DNA from 2 places in the Nonomuraea sp. NPDC049646 genome. Region 1 is predicted to be linked to the other one. Evidence: riboswitches for the same ligand, from Rfam matches in the RefSeq annotation. Region 1 holds a riboswitch; the other holds the start of a gene.
What was found. A riboswitch is a leader RNA that binds a small molecule or an ion and turns the genes downstream of it on or off. The one in region 1 is predicted to bind cobalamin.
Positions count from the first base shown of each region.

Region 2: it holds a riboswitch for cobalamin, as region 1 does, so the genes downstream of both, ACIBQ8_RS46645 (ribonucleoside-diphosphate reductase subunit alpha) here and cobN (cobaltochelatase subunit CobN) in region 1, are expected to answer to the same signal.

Region 1 covers NZ_JBITLU010000013.1:158,239-164,482, reverse strand. Annotated here, with positions in the region: gene cobN (cobaltochelatase subunit CobN) at 1-1,973, opposite strand, end outside; cobalamin riboswitch at 2,008-2,185, opposite strand; gene cobG (precorrin-3B synthase) at 2,225-3,421, shown strand; gene ACIBQ8_RS34385 (precorrin-8X methylmutase) at 3,418-4,038, shown strand; gene ACIBQ8_RS34380 (precorrin-2 C(20)-methyltransferase) at 4,044-5,522, shown strand; gene ACIBQ8_RS34375 (cobalt-precorrin-6A reductase) at 5,513-6,244, opposite strand, start outside.
Region 2 covers NZ_JBITLU010000026.1:30,657-36,900, reverse strand. Annotated here, with positions in the region: gene ACIBQ8_RS46645 (ribonucleoside-diphosphate reductase subunit alpha) at 1-1,915, opposite strand, end outside; cobalamin riboswitch at 2,044-2,249, opposite strand; gene ACIBQ8_RS46640 (alpha/beta hydrolase) at 2,458-3,405, shown strand; gene ACIBQ8_RS46635 (hypothetical protein) at 3,506-4,480, shown strand; gene ACIBQ8_RS46630 (TetR/AcrR family transcriptional regulator) at 4,497-5,117, opposite strand; gene ACIBQ8_RS46625 (FMN-dependent NADH-azoreductase) at 5,229-5,876, shown strand; gene ACIBQ8_RS46620 (DMT family transporter) at 5,879-6,199, shown strand; gene ACIBQ8_RS46615 (FAD-dependent monooxygenase) at 6,229-6,244, opposite strand, start outside.

The sequences.
Region 1 (6,244 bases):
TGCGCGTCCTTCACCTCGCACAGCCAGCCGTCCACGTGCAGGATGAGGTCGTCGAACTCGCTGTCGTGCGGCCGGTCGGCCAGCCCGAGGTCGTGGTCGAGCCGGGCGGCCTGGATCAGCGTCCAGATCTGCGCCCTGATCGCGGGCAGCTTGGCGGGGTCCATGGCGGCGATCGTGGCGTGCTCGTCCAGGAGCTGCTCCAGCCGGGCGATGTCGCCGTAGGTGTCGGCGCGGGCCATCGGCGGCACCAGATGGTCCACCAGCACGGCGTGCGCGCGCCGCTTGGCCTGCGTGCCCTCCCCCGGGTCGTTGACGAGGAAGGGGTAGACCAGCGGCAGGTCGCCGATGGCGGCGTCGGTGCCGCAGGCGGCCGACATCCCCGCCGACTTGCCGGGCAGCCACTCCAGGTTGCCGTGCTTGCCGACGTGCACCATCGCGTGCGCGCCGAACTCGGCCGACAGCCAGCGGTAGGCGGCCAGGTAGTGGTGGCTGGGCGGCAGGTCGGGGTCGTGGTAGATGGCGATCGGGTTCTCCCCGAAGCCGCGCGGCGGCTGCACCATGACCACCAGGTTCCCGGCCCGCAGCGCGGCCAGCACGATGTCGGGCCCGTCGTCGCCCTCGTGCACGAACAGCTCGCCCGGCGGCGGCCCCCAGTGGCGTTCCATGTCCTCCCGCAGTCGCGCGGGCAGCGTCCGGTACCACCGCTCGTAGGAGGCGGCGGAGATGCGGACCGGGTTGCCCGCCAGGTGCTCCTCGGTCAGCCAGTCCTGGTCCTGGCCGCCGGCGGCGATCAGCGCGTGGACGAGCGCGTCGCCGTCCTGGTCGGCCACGCCGGGGAAGCCGTCGCCCAGGTCGTAACCGGCCTCGGCGAGCCGGGCCAGCAGCCGGACGGTGCTCGCCGGGGTGTCCAGCCCGACCGCGTTGCCGACGCGGGAGTGCTTGGTCGGGTACGCCGACAACATCACCACCAGCCGCCGTCCGGCGGGCGGGGTGTGCCGCAGCAGGCCGTGGCGCACCGCGATGCCCGCCACCCGGGCGGCCCGCTCGGGGTCGGCGACGTAGACGGTCAGCCCGTCGGGGTCGATCTCCTTGAACGAGAACGGCACCGTGATGATCCGGCCGTCGAACTCCGGGATCGCCACCTGCGAGGCGGCGTCCAGCGGCGACAGGCCGTCGTCGTTCTCCTCCCAGGCCTGCCGGGTGGTGGTCAGGCAGAGTCCCTGCAGGATCGGCACGTCGAGCTCGGCCAGGGCGCCGACGTCCCAGGCCTCGTCGTCGCCGCCCGCCCCCGCGGTGGCCGGACGGGAGCCGCCCGCCGCCAGCACCGTGACGACCAGGGCGTCCGCCGCGCGCAGCGTGTCCAGCAGCTCCGGCTCGGCCGCGCGCAGCGACGAGCAGAAGACCGGCAGCGCCTGCCCGCCCGCGTCCTCGACGGCGTCGCACAACGCCTCGACGAACGCGGTGTTGCCCGCCACGTGGTGGGCCCGGTAGTAGAGCACCCCCACCACGGGACCGGCGGTGTTCCTGGCGGGACGGTCCAGCCGTCCCCAGGCGGGCGCTGCGGCGGGCGGCTCGAACCCGTGCCCGGTCAGCAGGACGGTGTCGGACAGGAACGCGTGCAGCTCGGCCAGGTTGGCCGGGCCGCCATGGGCGAGGTAGGCGTGCGCCTCGGCGCACACCCCGCCGCTGACCGTGGACAGCTCCATCAGCTCGGCGTCGGGGGCCTGCTCCCCGCCCAGCACCACCACCGGGCGCGGCCCGGCCAGCAGCGCGTCGAGCCCGTCCGGCCAGGCCCGCCGCCCGCCCAGCAGGCGCACCACGACCAGGTCGGTCCCCTCCGTCAGGCCGGGGACGTCCTCGGCGGTCAGCCGGGCGGGATTGCCCAGGCGGTAGCCCGCCCCGCAGGCGCGGGCGCTCAGCAGGTCGGTGTCGGAGGTGGAGAGCAGCAGAACGGTACGGCTGTCGCCAGGCACGGCGCATTCCTCCCTCGGGGTCCTCGCCCCGGTCGCGGGTGACACGACGGCAGGAGTCTCCTGGCTCCCGGATCGACGCTCACCCCGGCCTTCCCGCCCGTCGCCGGACAGTGGCCTCGTGGTGGGGTTCGCTCCCCGGTCACAGTGGCGGGACCGCGCCGGTTTCGCACCGGCTTCCTCCCATTGCCATCGCCTACGCCGAAGCTTACGACAGGAGCGACCCGTCCCAGAAGTGGCGTTACGATCCCTTCGTGCCCGTAGGTGAATCTTCCGGACGTACGCGTCCCGATGCCTGTCCGGGGGCGCTCCAGGTGCACGAGGCCGCGGACGGCCCGCTCGCCCGTGTGCGCCTGCCCGGCGGCGCGGTGTCGGCCGCGCAGCTCCGCGTGCTCGCCGGGTGCGCGGCCGAGCTGGGAACGGGCGTGATCGAGCTGACGTCGCGGGCGAACGTCCAGGTGCGAGGGCTGCGCAAGCCCGAGGTCTTCGCCGGGCGGATCGCGGCGGCCGGGCTGCTGCCGTCGCCCGCGCACGAGCGGGTGCGCAACATCCTCGCCTCGCCGCTGAGCGGGCGCGGTCCTGACGGGCTGCTGGACGTGCTGGCGATGGCGGACGCCCTGGACCGGGCCCTGTGCGCGCGGCCCCGGCTGGCCGCGCTGCCGGGACGCTTCCTGTTCGCCCTGGACGACGGCACCCGGGACGTCGCCGGGCTCGGCGCGGACGTCACCTACCTGGCGACCGGACGGCTGCTGCTGGCCGGCGCCGACACCGGGCTCACCGTCGCCCCCGACGCGGCCGTCCCGCTCATGATCGACGCCGCCGAGGCGTTCCTGGACGAGCTGTCCCCCGGCGGCCCGCGCGCCTGGCGCATCCGCGACCTGCCGGACGGCCCCGCCGGAATCGCCGCCCGCCTGCGCCACGCCCGCCCCGGCCGGCCGGACGCCCCGGAGGCCCGGGAGGCCCCGGACAACCTGGATAACCCGGACACCCCGCCCGCCTCCGCACGGCGCCCGTCCGCGGGCAGGATCGCCCAGCGGGACGGCCGGGTGGCGATCGAGGCGCTCGTGCCGCTCGGCCGTCTGACGTCCGCCCAGGCCGCAGCCCTCGCCGGCCTCGGGCGGCCGGTGCGCCTGACGCCCTGGCGGACCGTCGTCCTGCCGGACCTCCCCCAGGGCGAGGCGGACCAGGCCGAGCGGGCGCTGGCCGCCACCGGGCTCGCCACCGACCCGGACTCCCCCTGGGCCGGGGTCACCGCCTGCACCGGCCGTCCCGGCTGCGCGAAGGCGCTCGCCGACGTGCGGGCGGACGCCCTGCGATGGGTGCGGGGCCTCGGCCGCGCGCCCGCCACGCCCGTCCACTGGGCCGGTTGCGAGCGGCGCTGCGGCCTGCCACGCGGCCCGGTCCGCCAGCTGATCGCAACCATCGACGGATACGAGGAACGCCAGGAGTGAGCGACTACATCCGCGACGGCGCCGAGATCTACCGGCGCTCGTTCGCGACCATCCGCGCCGAGACCGACCTCACGGGCCTGCCGCCCGAGGTCGCCCAGGTGGCGGTGCGCATGATCCACGCGTGCGGCATGACCGACCTCGTCACCGACCTGGCCTGGTCGCCGCAGGTGGTCGCGCGGGCCAGGGAGGCGCTGCGCGGCGGCGCGCCGGTGTTGTGCGACGCCATGATGGTCGCCTCCGGCGTGACCCGGCGCAGGCTGCCCGCGGGCAACGAGGTGCTGTGCACGCTGGGCGATCCGCGCGTGCCCGAGCTGGCCGAACGCCTCGGCACCACCCGCAGCGCCGCGGCCCTGGAGCTGTGGCGCGACCGCCTGGCGGGCGCGGTGGTGGCGATCGGCAACGCGCCGACCGCCCTGTTCCGGCTGCTGGAGCTGGTGGCCGGCGGCGCGGGACGCCCCGCGGCCGTGCTCGGCATCCCGGTCGGCTTCATCGGCGCGGCCGAGTCCAAGCAGGCGCTGGCCGGCAGCGACCTGGAGTACCTGGTGGTGCACGGCCGTCGCGGCGGCAGTGCGATGACGGCCGCCGCGATCAACGCCATCGCGAACGAGACGGAGTGACGACCATGTCAGGACGCCTGTACGGAGTCGGCCTCGGCCCCGGCGACCCCGAGCTGGTCACGGTCAGGACGGCCCGGCTGATCGGCGAGGCCGACGTGATCGCCTACCACGCCGCCCGGCACGGCCGCAGCATCGCCCGGTCGATCGCGCTGCCGTACATGCGCGAAGGCCAGATCGAGGAGCTGCTGCTCTACCCGCTGACCACGGAGACCACCGACCACCCCGGCGGCTACCAGGGAGCGCTCGACGACTTCTACGCCGACTGCGCCGAACGCCTGGCCGCCCACCTGGACGCGGGCCGCACCGTGGTCGTGCTGGCCGAGGGCGACCCGCTGTTCTACGGCTCCTACATGCACATGCACAAGCGGCTCGCCCACCGCTACCCGACCGAGGTGGTGCCCGGCGTGACCTCGGTCAGCGCCGCCGCCGCCGTGCTGGGACGGCCGCTGGTCGAGCGGGACGAGGTGCTGACCGTGCTGCCCGGCACGCTGCCCGCGCACGTGCTGGCCGAGCGGCTGCGCGACACCGACTCGGCCGCCGTCCTCAAGCTGGGCCGTACGTTCGGGAAGGTGCGCGACGCGCTGGCCGAGGCGGGCCGCCTCGACGACGCCTGGTACGTCGAGCGGGCCACCATGGGCGCCGAGCGGGTCGCCCCGCTCAAGGACGTGGACCCGGAGGGCGTCCCGTACTTCTCGCTGGCCCTGCTCGCCAGCCCGGCCGAGCGCACCTTCGTCCCCGAGCGCCCGGCGGACGAGGTGCGGGGCGAGGTGGCCGTCGTCGGCCTGGGCCCGGCCGGGCGGCCGTGGCTGACGCCGGAGGCGCAGGAGGCGCTGGCCGCGGCCACCGACCTCGTCGGCTACGGCCCGTACGTGGACCGGGTGGCGCCGAACCCGCGCCAGCGCCGCCACCGCACCGACAACCGGGTGGAGGCCGAACGCGCCAGGCACGCCCTTGAGCTGGCCCGGGACGGGGCCCGCGTGGCGGTCGTGTCGTCCGGCGACCCGGGCGTGTTCGCCATGGCCAGCGCCGTGCTCGAAGCCGCAGCCGACTTCCCGGACGTGCCGGTGCGGGTCGTGCCGGGACTGACCGCCGCCCAGGCGGTCGCCGCCAGAGCGGGCGCGCCGCTCGGGCACGACTACTGCGTGCTGTCGCTGTCCGACCTGCTCAAGCCGTGGGAGGTGGTGGCCGACCGGCTGTCCGCCGCCGCGCGGGCGGACCTGGTGCTGGCGATCTACAACCCGGCCTCGCGCAGCCGTACGTGGCAGGTCGCCGCCGCCCGGGACCTGCTGCTGGAGCACCGCGCGCCGGACACCCCCGTGGTGATCGGCCGCGACGTCGGCGGCCCGCGGGAGAGCGTCACGGTCACCACGCTCGGCGAGCTGGACCCCGGCCAGGTGGACATGCGCTGCCTGCTGATCATCGGCTCGTCCACGACCCGGGCCACCGAGGGCGGCGTCGTCTACACCCCGCGCCGCTATCCCTGAACCCAGGCTGCCGCCGCCGCCACGCTGTCCGTCGCCCGGACGCCCGCCGGCAGCGGCGGCCGGTCCACCATGATCACCGGCAGGCCGAGCTCACGCGCCGCGCCGAGCTTGGCCGTGGTCATGCCGCCGCCGCTGTCCTTGGTCACCAGCACGTCCAGGCGGTGCTCCCGGATCAGCGCGCGCTCGCCCTCGACGGTGTACGGCCCCCGGTCGAGCAGGACGTGCGTGTTCGCCGGCACGGGACCCTCCGGCGGGTCCACCGACCTGGCCAGCAGCCACACGCCGGGCAGCGGCGCGAACACCGGCAGGCTCCGGCGTCCGGTCGTCAGGAAGACCCGGGTCTCACGGCCGGCCGCGAACCGGGCCGTGGTCAGCAGCCCGGCCGCCGCCTGGAGTGAGCCGACCCGCAGCCAGGCGTCGCCCGGCCCCTCCCGCCACCCCGGACGCCGCAGCACCAGCAGCGGCACCCCGGTCGCCGACGAGGCCGCGACCCCCGAGGCGGTCATCCGCTCCGCGAACGGATGCGTGGCGTCGACCAGCACGTCGATGCGCTCCTTCAGCAGCCACGCGGCCAGGCCCGACGGCCCGCCGAACCCGCCTTCCCGCACCTCGCCCACCGGCAGCCGCGGGTTGTTCACCCGCCCCGCCAGCGAGGACACCACGTGCAGCCCGGGATCTGCGGCCAGCTCGGCGGCCAGGGCCCGCGCCTCGGCGGTGCCGCC
Region 2 (6,244 bases), on a different contig from region 1:
TGCACTCGTAGCAGCCGACGATCGAGGCGATGGTGGCGGTCGGCGCGATCGCGATCAGCAGCGAGTTGCGCAGGCCGTGGGCGGCGATGCGCTCGCGCACCGCGTCCCAGCGCGCGGACTGGGTGCCGTTCCGGCCCCACAGGTCGTGCTGGAGCCGGCCGCGGGCCGCCCACGTCTGGTCGTAGGCGGGGTGGGCGCCGAAGCGCTCGGCCAGGCCGGCGGAGGTCTCCAGCGCCGACAGGTAGATCTCCTCGGCGATCCGGGTGGACAGCTCCTTGGCCTCGGCCGAGTCGAACGGCAGGCGCAGGGCGAAGAAGACGTCCTGCAGGCCCATCACGCCGAGGCCGACCGGACGCCAGCGCGGGTTGCTGGCCGCGGCCTGCTCGCTCGGGTAGTAGTTGATGTCGATCACCCGGTCGAGGAAGGTGACCGCGGTGCGGACGGTGGCGCGCAGCCGCTCCCAGTCGATGTCGCCGCCGGTCAGGTGGGCGGCGAGGTTGACCGACCCGAGGTTGCAGACCGCGGTCTCGGCGTCGCTGGACACCTCGACGATCTCGGTGCACAGGTTGGACAGGTGCACGACGTTGCCGGGCTCGGCCGCCTGGTTGCACAGGCGGTTGGCGGCGTCCTTGAAGGTCATCCAGCCGTTGCCGGTCTGGGCCAGGGTGCGCATCATCTTGGCGTACAGGTCGCGGGCCTTGATCTGCCGGACGTACCGGCCGTCGCGCTCGGCGGCGCGGTATGCCTCCTCGAACGCCTCGCCCCACAGGTCGGGCAGCTCCGGGACCTCGTCGGGGTCGAACAGCGACCAGGTGCCGTCGGCCTCGACCCGGCGCATGAACTCGTCGGGGATCCAGTTGGCCAGGTTGAGGTTGTGGGTGCGCCGGGCGTCCTCGCCGGTGTTGTCGCGCAGCTCCAGGAACTCCTCGACGTCCGGGTGCCAGGGCTCCAGGTAGACGCAGGCGGCGCCCTTGCGGCGGCCGCCCTGGTTGACGGCGGCCACGGACGCGTCGAGCGTGCGCAGCCACGGGACGATGCCGTTGGAGTGCCCGTTGGTGCCGCGGATCAGCGCGCCCCGGGAGCGCACCCGCGACCAGGAGATGCCGATCCCGCCGGCGAACTTCGACAGCTGCGCCACCTGGGCGTAACGGTCGTAGATGGAGCCGATCTCGTCACGGGGCGAGTCGACCAGGTAGCAGGAGGACATCTGGGTGTGCCGGGTGCCGGAGTTGAACAGCGTCGGCGAGCTGGGCAGATAGGCCAGCGACGACATGAGCCGGTAGAAGCCGACGGCCTCGGCGGGCGTCTCGGACAGCCCGCAGGCCACGCGCAGCAGCCAGTACTGCGGCGTCTCCACCACCAGCCGGGTGGACGGGTGGCGCAGCAGGTAACGGTCGTAGACCGTGCGCAGCCCGAAGTACTCGAACCGCAGGTCGGCGGTGACGTCGATGGCGTCGTCCAGCTTGCGGGCGTTGGCGTTGACGAACTCGGCGGTCTCGTCGCCGATGAGCCCCTCGGCGTGGCCCAGCCGGATCGCCTGGCTGAAGGAGGCCACGCCCTGCCCGCGGACCTCCTTGTCGATGTAGCCCGACAGCAGCCGCGCGGCCAGGCGCGAGTACTGCGGCTCCTCGCCGATCATCTCGGCGGCCGTCTGGATGGACAGCCGGTCCAGCTCGGCGGTGGTGGCCCCGTCGTAGAGGCCGCTGATCGTCTTGGTGGCCACCCGCATCGGGTCGATGTCCGTCAGATCGGTCGCCCAGTGCTCCACCGCACGTACGATCTTGTTGACGTCGACCGGCTCCGCGGTGCCGTTGCGCTTGCGCACCTGCATCTGCACGCGCCGCGGCGCGGACCTGTCGGCGTCCGCCCGCGCCGGCTCGGCCAGGTCCGTCATCGGGTCCCCTGTGACCGTCACTGCGCTCTCCCCTCGTGAACTCGGTCAGCTGCCGAGAACGCGCGCAGGAGGCGGACGGCGAGGCGCCACAGCCCTCTCGCCAGCGCCGTCCACCGTCCCACGCGGTCTCGGAGCAGCCGCGCGCGCATGATCGCGCGCGGCGCGCCGGCAGGTCTTCGGACTCGTGGGCATGCTGTCGCTGCCTACTGGCCGTCGCTTCCCGGGCCGTCGGCCCAGTGCGTGTGACGGCGTTCGTTCCCACTCACCGCTGCGGGGCAGTCCCGGATTCCCACCGGGTTCCCTCTTGCCTCGGCCGCCCTGGCGGGGCGACCGAACCGGCTGCGGGGAACACCATATATAGGGTGGATCAAAAAGTCACACCCAACATCTCGTGTTGCGAAGAACCCGCGCTCCGATCCGTCCGCCCGCCGCGAGGCCGGCCGGGCCGCCTCTCCGCGTGCCGCGCGGGCGGGGCGTGTGATCGACGCCACAGACCGGTTGCGCCCCGTTTTCGCTACCTTAGGTATCGATACTTCAAGTAGCGAAAAGCTGAGGAGACGACCATGAGCCAGACCTCCACCGGCCGTCCGGTCACGCCGGACTGGGACACCGTCACCCCCGCCGAGCTGGCCGCCTACGCCGAGGCGGAGAACCGGCTGCGCGCCTCCGCCGAGGCCCAGGCGATCACCGGCCGGCCGGACCCCGGCGCCACCATCGACTGGCGGACGGTGGCGCTGCCCGGCCGCGACATCCGCGTCCGGGTCCACCGGCCGCGCGCCGCGGCAGAGCCGGGGGACGTCCTGCCGCTCGTGCTGCACGTGCACGGCGGCGGCTTCGTCGGCACGGCGCCGCAGAGCGACTGGGTCAACAGCCACCTCGCCGCCCGCCTGCCCGCCGTCGTCGCCTCGGTGGACCACCGCCTCCTCGACCGGCGCACGCCGCTGGCCGACGCCGCCGACGACGGCTGGGACGTGCTCCGCCACGTGCTGGAGCACGCCGCGCAATGGGGTGTCGACCCGGCGCGGACCGTCCTGTTCGGCGAGAGCTGCGGCGGCCTGATCTGCGCCCTGGCGGCGATCAGGGCACGCGACGCCGGCCTGCCCCTGAAGGCGCAGGTGCTGGTCAACCCGGCCGTGGACGTGACCGGGACGATGTTCGACCACCCCTCGATCGCCCGGTACGCCGACACCCCGACGCTCAGCGTGCCGGTGCTGCGGCTGTTCCACCGGCTCGCCGTGCCCACGGGGACGGACGCCCGCGCGCTCTCCCCGCTGCACGCCGCCGACCTGGGCGGCCTGGCCCCGGCGCTCGTGGCGGTGCCGACCCACGACCCGATCGCCGACCACGGCCGCCGCTACGCCGAGGCGCTGCGGGCCGCCGGCACCCAGGTCCGCCTGGCCGAGTACCCCGAGGCCGGGCACGCCTTCCTCAGCATGCCGGCGCTGGCCCCCCAGGCCGAGGACGCGCGGGCCGAAATCCTGCGCTTCCTCCGCGACGCCCTCGCCGCGTAACCCCGCGACCGGAGCGGGGACGGGCCGCCCCTCGCGTGCCGCCGGGTTCTGCTTCATGATTCGAAGTGTCACCCCGTGGCCCCTCGCGATGGGACGGTCAGTGAAGCGCATCCTCGCCTGGGTCGGCGTCAACGTCGACATCCTCATCGCCCTGGCGGTGGCGGTCGTCGTGAGCGTCCTCGACGTCGCGGGCATCGCCACCGCGGAGGCCGTCAGCAACGCCACCGTGGCCACGCTGGCGGTGCTCGCGTTCGTCATGCTGCGCAGCCGGATGCGGGCGCAGTCGGCGGAGAACGCCGTGGAGCGGGCCGTGCTCGCCGCCGATCGCAAGCTCGACCTGCTGCCGTCCCTGCTCCAGGAGCAGTCGGCGGTCCGGCTGGTGCGCGGCGAGGAGTTCAACCGGATGCTGGCGCAGGCGCGCGGGGACACCGACCGGTGGATCTTCAAGGGCTCGACCGGCGCGTACGTGCGGGCGGTGACGCTGCCCGAATGCCTGGCCAAGGCCCGGCAGGGACGGCGGGCGCTGCTGGTCCGGCTGGAGATCCTGGACCCCGACGACCTCGTGCTGTGCGAGCGGTTCGTCCGCCTGCACCGCAGCCTGGCGCTGGACGACGACAGCCCGGAGCTGACCTGGACCGCCGACGGCACCCGCAGGGAGCTCTACGCGACCGTGCTGTCGGCCTGCTGGCATCACCAGCGTTACGAGCTCCTGGACATCGAGATCGGGTTCTCCTCGATCGCCTCGACGTTCCGCTACGAGCTGTCCTCCCGCCACATGTTCATCACGCAGCGGGGGCCCGGCTTCCCCGCCACCGTCATCACCGGGAACGCCCTGGCCCTCGACTGCTGGGCCACCGAGCTGCACGCCAGCCTCCGCCAGGCCCGCCCGCTGAACCTCAGGGGCGCCGAGGACGTGACGCTGTCGTTCTCGCCCACGGTCGAGGAGGTCCGGGCGCTGTTCGAACGCCTCGGCCTGGCCCTGCCCGGCGCCTACGGCGACGACGACGTCGAGGAGATCGTCGGGATGGCCTTCAGGAACGTCGACCCGTACGACAAGGCGGCGGCCTGGGGGTGAGCCGCCGCCGGTGCGGTCAGCGCCCGGCGTCCCGGGCGACGACGCCGTGCGCCAGCCGGGTCAGGGCGGCGGTGATCTGCCCGGGGGTGAGCCCGCGCCTGCGCTGCTCGGCGTAGACGTCGGGGCCCAGCGGGGCGAGCAGGATGTCGGCCAGCGCCTCGGTCTCCGGGACGCCCGCCTCGGTCAGCAGCACCCGCACGTGCGCCCGCCAGAATCCGTAGGCGCCGGTGGCGTAGCGCAGCGCGCCCTGCTCGGCGCCCAGGACCAGCGAGATGTGCTCGTCCAGCAGGCCGGTCATCGCGGCGTAGAAGGCGGCGAGCCGGTCGGCGGGGGGCGCGCCGGGGCCGAGCGGCGGGTCGCCGCGCAGCAGGCGTTCCTGCAGCTCGCGCTCGTGCTCGTCGAGCAGGGCCTGCGCGATCGAGACGGTGTCGGGGTAGCGGCGGTAGAGCGTGCCCCGCCCGACGCCCGCGGCCTTGGCGATGTCGTCCATGGTCACGCCGCGCGGGTCGCGGGTGGCGAACAGCTCGGCCGCCGCGGCGAGCACCTTGGCGCGGTTGCGGGCGGCGTCGGCGCGCTCGCGCGGGCGGCCCGCCTCCGCCACGGGACGTCCGGTCAGCAACTCGGTACGGGACTCCATGGCGGCGACTCTAACCCACTCCGAGATAAGTGGACAACGTGCCCGCTTAGTTGCTACGGTCACCTCGACCGCAAAACGGACGTCATGTCCACTTATTTCGAGGAGTCCCTCATGGCCGTTCTGCTGCACCTGGACGCCAGCGCCCGACGCCGTTCGATCAGCCGCGAGCTCGGCGACGCCTTCGCCGAGGCGTGGCGGTCCGCCCACCCCGAGGGCACCTACGTCCACCGCGACCTGGCCGCCGAGCCGGTGCCGCACATCGGGGAGGCGTGGACCGAACTGTGCGACTACGTCATGGCCAACCAGATCACCGACATCTCCCGCTACCACGAGGCCGCCCGCACCCCGGAGCAGGCGGCCGCGTGGGCGATCGTCGAGCCGCTGCTGTCGCAGCTGGTGGCCGCGGACGTGGTGCTGATCGCCACCCCGATGTACAACTACTCGATCCCCTCGGCGCTCAAGGCCTGGCTCGACCAGGTGACCTTCCCCAAGATGTCCCTGGCCGGGCGGCGTTTCGTGATCACCACCGCCCGCGGCGGGGCCTACTCGCCCGGCGCCCCCAAGGCCAGGTTCGACTACCAGGAGCGCTACCTGCGTGACTTCTTCGCCGGCCACTTCGCCGTCGAGGACACCACCGTCGTCGCCGCCGAGCTGGCCAACTCCCGCGTCGACCCCGGCCTCTTCCACCTGCGCGCCCAGCACGACGAGCTGTACGCCTCCGCGCTGCGCGGCGCCCGCGACCTGGGGAAGGAGTTCTGACGATGAACTGGCTCATCCTCGGGCTGGCCGGGCTGGTGGAGATCGCCTGGGCGCAGAGCATCAAGCCCACCCAGGGCTTCACCAGGCCGCTGCCCACCCTGCTCTGCTTCGTCCTCATGGTGGCCGCGGTCTGGCTGCTGTCGTACTCGATGAAGACGCTCCCGGTCGGCACCGCGTACGCCGTCTTCACCGGCATCGGGGCGGTCGGCGCCATCGCCCTGGGCGTCGTCGTGCACAAGGACCCGCTGTCGATCGGCCGGATGGCGGCGCTGGCGCTCATCGTCGGCGGCATCGTGCTGGCCCGCGTCACCAGCCCGGAGTGACCCCGCCCCGCGCGGACGGGCGGCCGGGCTCAGCTCGGGCCGAAC